Regions from separate parts of the Actinomadura sp. NPDC000600 genome, predicted to be linked through region 2. Evidence: riboswitches for the same ligand, from Rfam matches in the RefSeq annotation. Region 2 holds a riboswitch; the other holds the start of a gene.
What was found. Region 2 has a riboswitch for S-adenosylmethionine ahead of ABWI07_RS09510 (aminotransferase class V-fold PLP-dependent enzyme). Riboswitches for the same ligand answer to the same signal wherever they lie in the genome.
Positions count from the first base shown of each region.

Region 1: linked by a shared signal. The riboswitch ahead of thrC (threonine synthase) and the one ahead of ABWI07_RS09510 (aminotransferase class V-fold PLP-dependent enzyme) in region 2 are both predicted to bind S-adenosylmethionine.

Region 1 is NZ_JBEUPD010000011.1:5,120-9,524, reverse strand. It holds gene ABWI07_RS17705 (RNA-guided endonuclease InsQ/TnpB family protein) at 1-71, opposite strand, end outside; gene ABWI07_RS17700 (cation diffusion facilitator family transporter) at 381-1,316, shown strand; SAM riboswitch class I at 1,412-1,553, shown strand; gene thrC (threonine synthase) at 1,570-2,814, shown strand; gene ABWI07_RS17690 (MoaD/ThiS family protein) at 2,830-3,108, shown strand; gene ABWI07_RS17685 (hypothetical protein) at 3,405-4,388, shown strand.
Region 2 is NZ_JBEUPD010000005.1:109,386-113,790, reverse strand. It holds gene ABWI07_RS09520 (transglycosylase domain-containing protein) at 1-1,950, shown strand, start outside; gene ABWI07_RS09515 (DUF8711 family protein) at 1,986-2,357, opposite strand; SAM riboswitch class IV at 2,407-2,523, shown strand; gene ABWI07_RS09510 (aminotransferase class V-fold PLP-dependent enzyme) at 2,565-3,824, shown strand; gene ABWI07_RS09505 (SseB family protein) at 3,926-4,405, shown strand, end outside.

The DNA.
Region 1 (4,405 bases), on a different contig from region 2:
CCGAACGCCCTGGCCAGCTCGATCTGCTGACCAGGCGTTGGATACAAACGGTAGTTGTAACGTAACTGCACGCCCGCACCGTACCGGTCCATGACCGAACCCGAAGGCAATAGCACCGAGAGAGACCGCGTCGTTGCGATGCACGTCCACCTGGTCTTCGTAACGAAGTTCCGGCACAGGTGTTCGCCGACCGGCACCTGTCCCGGATGGAGCGATCATGCGGGACGTGCACTGCCCGGGCCTTGGCGCCCCTCCCAGCGCGGGCCTTCACCCCCGGCCTGGAAGACCGGAGCACTGGCCCGCATTCCGGTAGCCCGCATCGCCCGCGCTGCCGCCCGTTTCGCCCGGTTAGTCATTCTCCCAGGGGGTACCCGGTCGCCATGAGCAAGTCCGAGACGACGAAAACCGTGCTCGTCGCCGGTGCCGCGAACCTCATCCTCGCGATCACGAAGCTGGTCGCCGGCCTGCTGGCCGGGTCCAGCGCCATGCTCGCGGAAAGCGCGCACTCGGTGGCGGACACCCTCAACCAGGGCTTCCTCTTCGCCTCGCTCCGGCGCAGCGAGCGGCCCCCCGACAAGCGCCACCCCTTCGGCTACGGCAACGAGCGGTACGTGTGGTCGCTGCTCGCCGCGTTCGGCATCTTCGTGGCCGGCGCGGGGTTCTCGATCTTCGAGGGCGTCCTGACCATGACGGGCCACGGCGGCACCGGGACGACGGTGTGGCTCGCCTACGCCGTCCTCGCCCTCGGCGCGGTGCTGGAGGGGACGTCCTGGATCCGCGCCTTCTACCAGGCCAGGAAGGAGACGCGCGAGAACGACCGCGACCTCGTCGAGCACGTCCGCAAGTCGCCCGACGTGACGTTCAAGACCGCGCTGTTCGAGGACACCGCGGCGATGGTCGGTCTGGCCCTCGCCGCAGGCGGGCTCGCGATGCGCCAGATCACCGGCTCGGAGTTCTGGGACGGGCTCGCGTCCGTCCTCATCGGACTGCTCCTCGTCGTCCTCGCCTTCGGGATCGGCCGCGAGAGCGTGGGCCTGCTCATCGGCCAGGCCGCCGACCCCGAGGCGCAGCGCACGATCCGCGCCGAGATCCTCGGCGCGCGGGGCGTGACCGGCGTGGACGAGCTGCTCACCATGCACTTCGGCCCCGAGCAGATCCTCGTCGCGGCCAAGGTCCACTTCTCCGACGCCATCAGCGCCGACGAGGCCGAGGACGTCGCCGGGGAGATCGACCGGCGGCTCCGGGAGTGCGTCCCGATCGTCAAGCACGTGTTCCTCGACCCGACCCAACGCGTGATCAAGAGCCCCGCCGGGTAACGTCTCAATCCCTGGACCCGCCTGTCTGGCATCCGGTCAGTTCATGTAAAGTCACGCATACGAGTTCATAGCGCTCGTGATCGACAACTTCATAACGCTCATCCAGAGGGGTGGAGGGACCGGCCCTGCGAAGCCCCGGCAACCACCCGGCTGAGGCGCGTCGCGATCCTGCGAAGGCCGGCCGGGAGATGGTGCCAACTCCGGCCTGCGACCAAGGTGGCGCAGGGAAGATGGGGAGAAAGGCCTCGCCCTCATGGCACTCACGCCTGCCACAGACCTCGGACCGGCTACCGCTCTCGTCTGCCGCGAATGCGGCTCGTCCCGCGACCTCGGGCCCTTCTACGCCTGCGAGGAGTGTTTCGGGCCCCTGGAGATCGCCTATGACTTCCAGGGCGTCACCCGGGACGCGATCGAGTCCGGGCCGCGGAACATCTGGCGCTACCGCGGGCTGCTGCCCGTCCCGGCCAACGTCGCCGACACTCCGAACACCGAGCCGGGCCTGACCCGCCTCGTCCGCGCCGACAACCTCGCGGAGAGCCTCGGCCTGCAGAGCCTGTGGGTGAAGGACGACAGCGGGAACCCGACCCACTCGTTCAAGGACCGCGTCGTCGCCGTCGCGCTCGCCGCCGCCCGCGAGCTCGGGTTCAAGGTGCTGGCCTGCCCGTCCACCGGGAACCTCGCCAACGCGGTCGCCGCCGCGGCCGCTCGCGCCGGGATCCGCAGCGCGGTTTTCGTCCCCTCGAACCTCGAGTCCCAGAAGATCATCACGACGGCCGTGTACGGCGGGACGTTCGTGACGGTCGACGGCAACTACGACGACGTCAACCGGCTCGCGTCCGAGATCGCCGGGGAGCAGGACGACTGGGCGTTCGTCAACGTCAACGTCCGCCCCTACTACGCCGAGGGCTCCAAGACGCTCGGCTACGAGATCGCCGAGCAGCTCGGCTGGCGGCTGCCGGACCAGATCGTCGTGCCGGTCGCGTCCGGCTCCCAGCTCACCAAGATCGACAAGGCGTTCCAGGAACTGATCAAGCTGGGGCTGGTGGAGGACAAGCCGTACCGCGTCTTCGGCGCCCAGGCCGCCGGGTGCGGCCCGGTCGCCACCGCGTTCAAGGCGGGCCACGACGTCATCCGCCCGGTGAAGCCCGACACGATCGCCAAGTCCCTCGCGATCGGCAACCCGGCCGACGGCCCCTACGTCCTGGACGTGGCCCGCCGCACCGGCGGCGCCGTCGAGGACGTCACCGACGAGCAGGTCGTCGAGGGCATCCGGCTCCTCGCCCGCACCGAGGGCGTCTTCGGCGAGACCGCCGGCGGCGTCACCGTCGCGACCCTCCGCAAGCTCGTCGAGACCGGCGCCCTCGACCCGGGCGCCGAGACCGTGATCATCAACTCCGGGGACGGTCTGAAGACCCTGGACGCCGTCGCCCCGGTCGTCGCGCCGTCGGCGAACATCGCCCCGTCGCTGGAGGCGTTCCGCGCCGCGGGCCTCGCCTGAGAACGAAGGAGCAGCATGAGCAGCGTGTCCGTCCGTATCCCGACGATCCTGCGGACCTACACCGGTGGCGAGTCCGAGGTGAAGGCCGAGGGTGCCACCCTGCGCGCGGTCGTCGCCGACCTGGAGGCCAGCTACTCCGGCATCTCCGCCCGCATCCTGGACGACGCGGGCAAGATCCGCCGGTTCGTGAACGTCTACGTCGGCGATGAGGACGTCCGCTTCGCCGAGGGCCTCGACACCCCGACGCCCGAAGGCGCCCAGATCTCCATCATCCCCGCGGTGGCGGGCGGCTGACACAGTCCCCGCCCAAGCCCCGGCACGTCCCATCGTGCCGGGGCTTTTCCGTGCACGGGCGGCGAATTCGCGATTCTTCGGAACGCGGATGCCCCGGTGGATACCGAATTGGGCGGCTGTTCGCGCGGTCCGGCTAAACGCGCATGGATCAAGCTTTAGCGAGCGTCGGATTCCCGTCTCGGATCTTGATCATCGCCTCTCCGGCACTTGGTTTTCTCGCTGGTCACGCCCTGGAAGATTGTTCCCGGAGTGGCGCTCCCTGGGGCGCCGATCGGCATACGAGAGTGAGGAAAGGCATGAAGCGCATTTTGCGCACGATGGCCGTGACCGGGATAACGATGGGGGCGGCCGTCCTCGCGGCTCCCTCGGCCATGGCCGACATCAACTTCTACTCCGTGGAGAAGGCGTACCTCGGGCACAACGGCCCCACGTACGTCAGTGAGCACGGTCCGGGCGACCTGATGTACACCGACATCATCCGGTCTCCCAAGGCCGCGACGGCGATCGGGAACAAGCCGGTGAAGACCGGTGACATCACCACGAAGCTCCACGGCGGGAAGCACAACACGGCCGTCACCGGCGTCGAGGGCGCCGAGGAGGAGGCGACCAAGGTCGCCCTGGCCAAGGCCGCCGAGCACGAGGAGGCCGCCCCGCAGCAGCAGGCGGCTCCGCAGCAGCAGGCCGCTCCGCAGCAGGAGGCGGCTCCGCAGCAGGAGTCGCTGCAGGCCGCTCCGGAGCAGGACGCCCAGCAGGCCGCGCAGCAGCAGGACGCGCAGCAGGCCGCGCCCGAGCAGGACGCCCAGCAGGCCGCGCCTGAGCAGGACGCGCAGCAGGCCGCCCCGCAGCAGGACGCGGAGATGGCCGCGCAGCAGCAGGACGCGCAGCAGGCCGCGCCCGAGCAGGACGCCCAGCAGGCCGCCCCGCAGCAGGACGCGCAGCAGGCCGCGCCTGAGCAGGAGGCCCAGCAGAACGCTCCGGAGCAGCAGCAGGCCGACGCCGCTCCGCAGATGGCGCAGCGGCGGGCCGACAGGCCGGAGCCCCGGTCGGTGGACATCCACGCGGCCGAGAAGGCGGCCGTCGGTCAGAACGGCCACGTCCTCGTGGGTGAGAACGGCTCCGGCGACGCGGTGTTCACCAACCTCACCAAGTCGCCCCACTCGCTGGTCTTCGCCGGGAACAGCGCGACGATGACCGGCGACATCAACAGCCACATCCACGGCGGTAAGCGCAACACCGTGATCAACGCGGTGGCGGGCCCCGAGCAGGAGTCCGCCAAGTAGCGGACCGCGATTCCTGC
Region 2 (4,405 bases):
GGCGTGAACCGGGACGCGGTCAAGCTCGACAAGATCCCCAAGAGCACCCGGGACGCCGTGATCGCCGCGGAGAACCGCAGCTTCTACAGCGACCCCGGGGTGTCGGTCCAGGGGACCACGCGGGCGCTGTGGTCCACCGCGACCGGCAAGCAGCTCCAGGGCGGCTCGACGATCACGCAGCAGATGGTCCGCAACTACTACGGCGGCATCGGCAAGGACCGCTCGGTCACCCGCAAGCTCAAGGAGATCATGGTCTCCCTGAAGGTGGGCCAGGAGAAGGACAAGAACTGGATCCTCGAGCAGTACCTCAACACCATCTACTTCGGCCGCGACGCCTACGGCGTGCAGGCCGCCGCGCACGCCTACTTCGACAAGGACGTCTCGAAGCTGACGCCCGCGGAGGGCGCCTACCTCGCCGCCGCGATCCAGCAGCCGAGCAACTTCGCCGACCCGACCGGCCCCCGCCGCGCCTACGCCGAGCAGCGCTGGCGCGCGATCGTCGGCAACATGGTCCGGGACGGGGCGCTCACCTCGTCCCAGGCGGCCTCGCTGACCTTCCCCGCCCCCGGCAAGGAGAAGATCATCGACGTCCTCAAGGGCCAGCGCGGCTACATGGTGAACGTGGCCAAGAAGGAGCTCACCGAGCGCCGCGGCTACAGCGAGGACGAGATCAACCGCAGCGGGCTGAAGATCACCACGACGTTCGACAAGCGGCTGATGGACGCGATGAAGCAGGCCGTCTCGAACAACGCCCCGAACGGGATGAGCAAGAAGATCCGCACCGGCGCGGTTTCGGTCGACCCGTCCACCGGGCAGGTGCTCGCCTTCTACGGCGGCCGCGGCTACCTGGAGGAGGCACTGAGCAGTGCCTTCGGCGACTGGGCGCAGGCCGGGTCGGGGTTCAAGCCGATCGCGCTGGCGGCCGCGCTGGACGACGGCAAGACGCTGTCCACCAGCTACGACGGCAGCTCCCCGCAGTACTTCCGCGGCGCGCCCATCCACAACGACAGCAACGAGAACTTCGGGACGGTGAACCTCGTCACCGCCACCGAGCACTCGATCAACACGGCCTACGTCAACCTCGGCCAGGACATCGGCAACAAGAAGATCGCCGCGATGGCCGAGAAGATGGGCATCCCCGCGTCGCAGATGAAGCCGGACCAGCGGGACGCCGCCACGTTCCCGCTCGGCATCGTTTCGCTGCACCCCGTCCAGCAGGCGGGCGTGTACTCGACGTTCGCCTCCGAGGGCGTGCACCGGACGCCGTTCGTGGTGAAGTCCGTCACCGACAACGAGAACCACAAGCGCAAGTTCACCGAGAAGGGCGAGCGGGCGTTCAGCCAGCAGGTCGCCAGGGACGCCACCTACGCCATGCAGAAGGTCGTGCAGGGCGGCACCGGCACCGGCGCGCAGCTCCCCGACGGCCGCGACGTCGCCGGCAAGACCGGCACCACCGACAAGGGCCGCGCGATCTGGTTCAACGGGTTCATCCCGCAGATGGCGACGACGGTCGCGATGTTCCGCAGCGACGGCAAGCCGCTGAACATCCCCGGCTACGGCGCGTACGGCGGGCAGCTGCCCGCGCAGATCTGGCGCTCGTACATGTCGGACGCGGTGAACATCAAGGGCTACGAGCCCGAGTCGTTCGGGTCGCCGTCGGAGACGCCGGGCAGCGGCTTCGGCGGGCCGACGCAGGACGTCCCCCCGGGCGGGACGCAGCCGCCGGACACGGGCGGGCCGGTCGAGCCGCCGCCGTCCACGGACCGGCCCGACACCCCGACGCCCCCCACCGACCTGCCGACCATCCTCCCGCCGCAGCCGCCCGGCGACGGCGGCGGAACCGGCGACGGCGGTGGCGGCACCGGTGACGGAGGCGGAACCGGAGGCGGAACCGGCGACGGCGGCGGAACCGGCGGCGGCCCACTAGGCCGCTTCGGAACCGGCGGCTGACCGCCCCGCACCCCTTCCCGGAGCGCGGGGGATGCTCAGTCGCAGGCGTTGCCGATGGCCGTGGGCGTCTCCCTGATCACGGTGTCGAGCTGGGAGACGTCGCCGGAGCCGACGCCGGGGGCGGCGGCGCGGAGCTTGCCGGCCTCCGCCTTCAGCGCCTTGCTCAGGTCGGCGTCGTCGGCCTGCTTCGCCAGCCCGTCGAGGCGCCCGGCGAGCTGCTCGGTCGCCGGGCGCCACTGCGCGGGCTCCGCCGCCGGGACGCTCCGCACCTGGGCGACGTACTGCTGGAACGCCTTCTTCGTGTCGGTGCACACCTGGCCGGAGTTCCCGCCCAGCGCCCCGCACCCGCTGAGGGCGCCGAGCACCAGCGCTCCGCCGGCCAGCGTCGCGACCACCCCGTACCGCATCGCACCCTCCCCTTGATCTTCGATCGGCTCCGCTTATACTTCCGCATGAGGTCATGAGCGCCAGCGCCAAGCCCCGGCTTGCTGGCCGGCAACCCTTCGTCCGCGATGGGGTGCCCCGGGTGAGGACCTGGCCGGACGCGAGACCGCGTTCCGGCAAGCGCGGATCCCGACGGACGCCCCGGGGTCCCTGACCCGGAAGGTCCAGGCATGCCCACGCTGCTCGCCCGCTCCCCCATCACGACTGCTGTGACGCACCCGGAGGGGGTTCGGGTTCGCCGTCTCCCCCGCGTCATCGGGGCGGACGCCCCGGTTCCGGTGCGCGGCGGCCACCGCGTCCCCTACGCCAACTTCGACTACGCCGCCAGCGCGCCGTGCCTGGAGGCGGTCCAGAAGGCCGTCACCCGCGCACTGCCGTACTACAGCAGCGTCCACCGGGGCGCGGGGTACGCGTCCCAGGTCACCACGTCCGCCTATGAGGAGGCGCGGGAGACCGTCCGGTCGTTCCTCGGCGCGTGGCGCCGCTCGGCCGTGGTGTTCACGCGCAACACCACCGACTCGATGAACCTGCTCGCGCACGCCGTCCCCGCCGGGACGAGCGTCGTCGTCTTCGAGAGCGAGCACCACGCGTCGCTGCTGCCGTGGAGGCGCGCCGTGCGGGTGCCCGCGCCCGCCACCCCGGCCGAGGCCCTCTCCGCCGCGGACCGCGCGCTGCGCTCGTGCCCGGTCGGGCCGCGGCTGCTCGTCGTCACCGCCGCGTCCAACGTCACCGGCGAGCTGTGGCCGATCGAGGAGCTGGCCGCGGTCGCGCACCGCAACGGCGCCCGCATCGCGGTCGACGCGGCGCAGCTCGTACCGCACCGCCCCCTCGACATGACCGCGCTCGACCTCGACTACGTCGCGTTCTCCGGGCACAAGCTGTACGCGCCGTTCGGCGCGGGCGTGCTCGCCGGACGCGCCGACTGGCTGCGCGCCGCCGAGCCCTATCTCAAGGGCGGCGGCGCCAGCGCCTCGGTCGGGGCGACGACCCGGTGGGCGTCCTCCGCCGAGCAGCGGCACGAGGCGGGCTCCCCGAACGTCCTCGGCGCCGTCGCGCTGGCCGCCGCGTGCGAGGCGCTGCCGCCGTTCTGGGACGACCTCGCCGCCCGCGAGGAGGCCCTGGTGAAGCGGCTGCGGTCGGGACTGGCCGCGCTCCCCCACGTCCGGGAGCTGACGCTGTGGGGCGAGCGGGCGCCGCGCGTCGGGATCGTGTCGTTCACCGTGGACGGCTGGAACGCGCGCGACGTGGCGCTTACGCTGTCTGACGAGCACGGCATCGGCGTGCGCGACGGGAAGTTCTGCGCCCACCCCTTCGTCCGGCACCTGCTGGGCGAGGACGGGAGCGCCGTCCGCGCGAGCATCGGCATCGGGACGGTCGAGGAGCACATCGACCGGCTCCTCACCGCCCTCGCGGAGCTGACAGCGCACTGACCTGCGAACTCCCGCGCTCGGTCAGACGATTGTGCTCTTTAATCCTGTTCGCCCATGTAGCGTAGGCAGTCGCGCGGGGACGAGCACGCTAGAAACAGGGGGTGGCGACCGTGGCCGACGCGTGGCGACCCACGTCGGAACTCGAGCACCGACTGCAGGAGACCGTACGGGCCGGCGACCAGGAGAGCTACTTCCGCCTCCTCGCCGACAGCGAGCTCGTCATTCCCGTTCCGCCCGACCTGGTGGACGGCGTGCTCGCCGGGGAGGCGCAGCCGTCGTGGCCCACCCAGGAGGAGGACGGCCGGGTCCACGTCCTGGTTTACACGTCGGCGGCGGCGATGCGGGCGTGCCTCGGCCCGGCCTACCAGCACTTCATGACCGTCCGGTTCGGCGACATCGCCGAGGGCTGGCCCGACAACCGCTGGTGGCTGGCCGTCGACGCGCCCGCGCGCGGCGTCGCCGCCGCCCTGCCGATCGAGGCGCGGCTGCCCGCCTGGTTCGTCCGGCAGGTCGCCGAGGGCGACGGCCGCCCCCCGCTGGTCGGCCGCGCGACGCCGCCGTGGGAGGAGCTGCGCGACCAG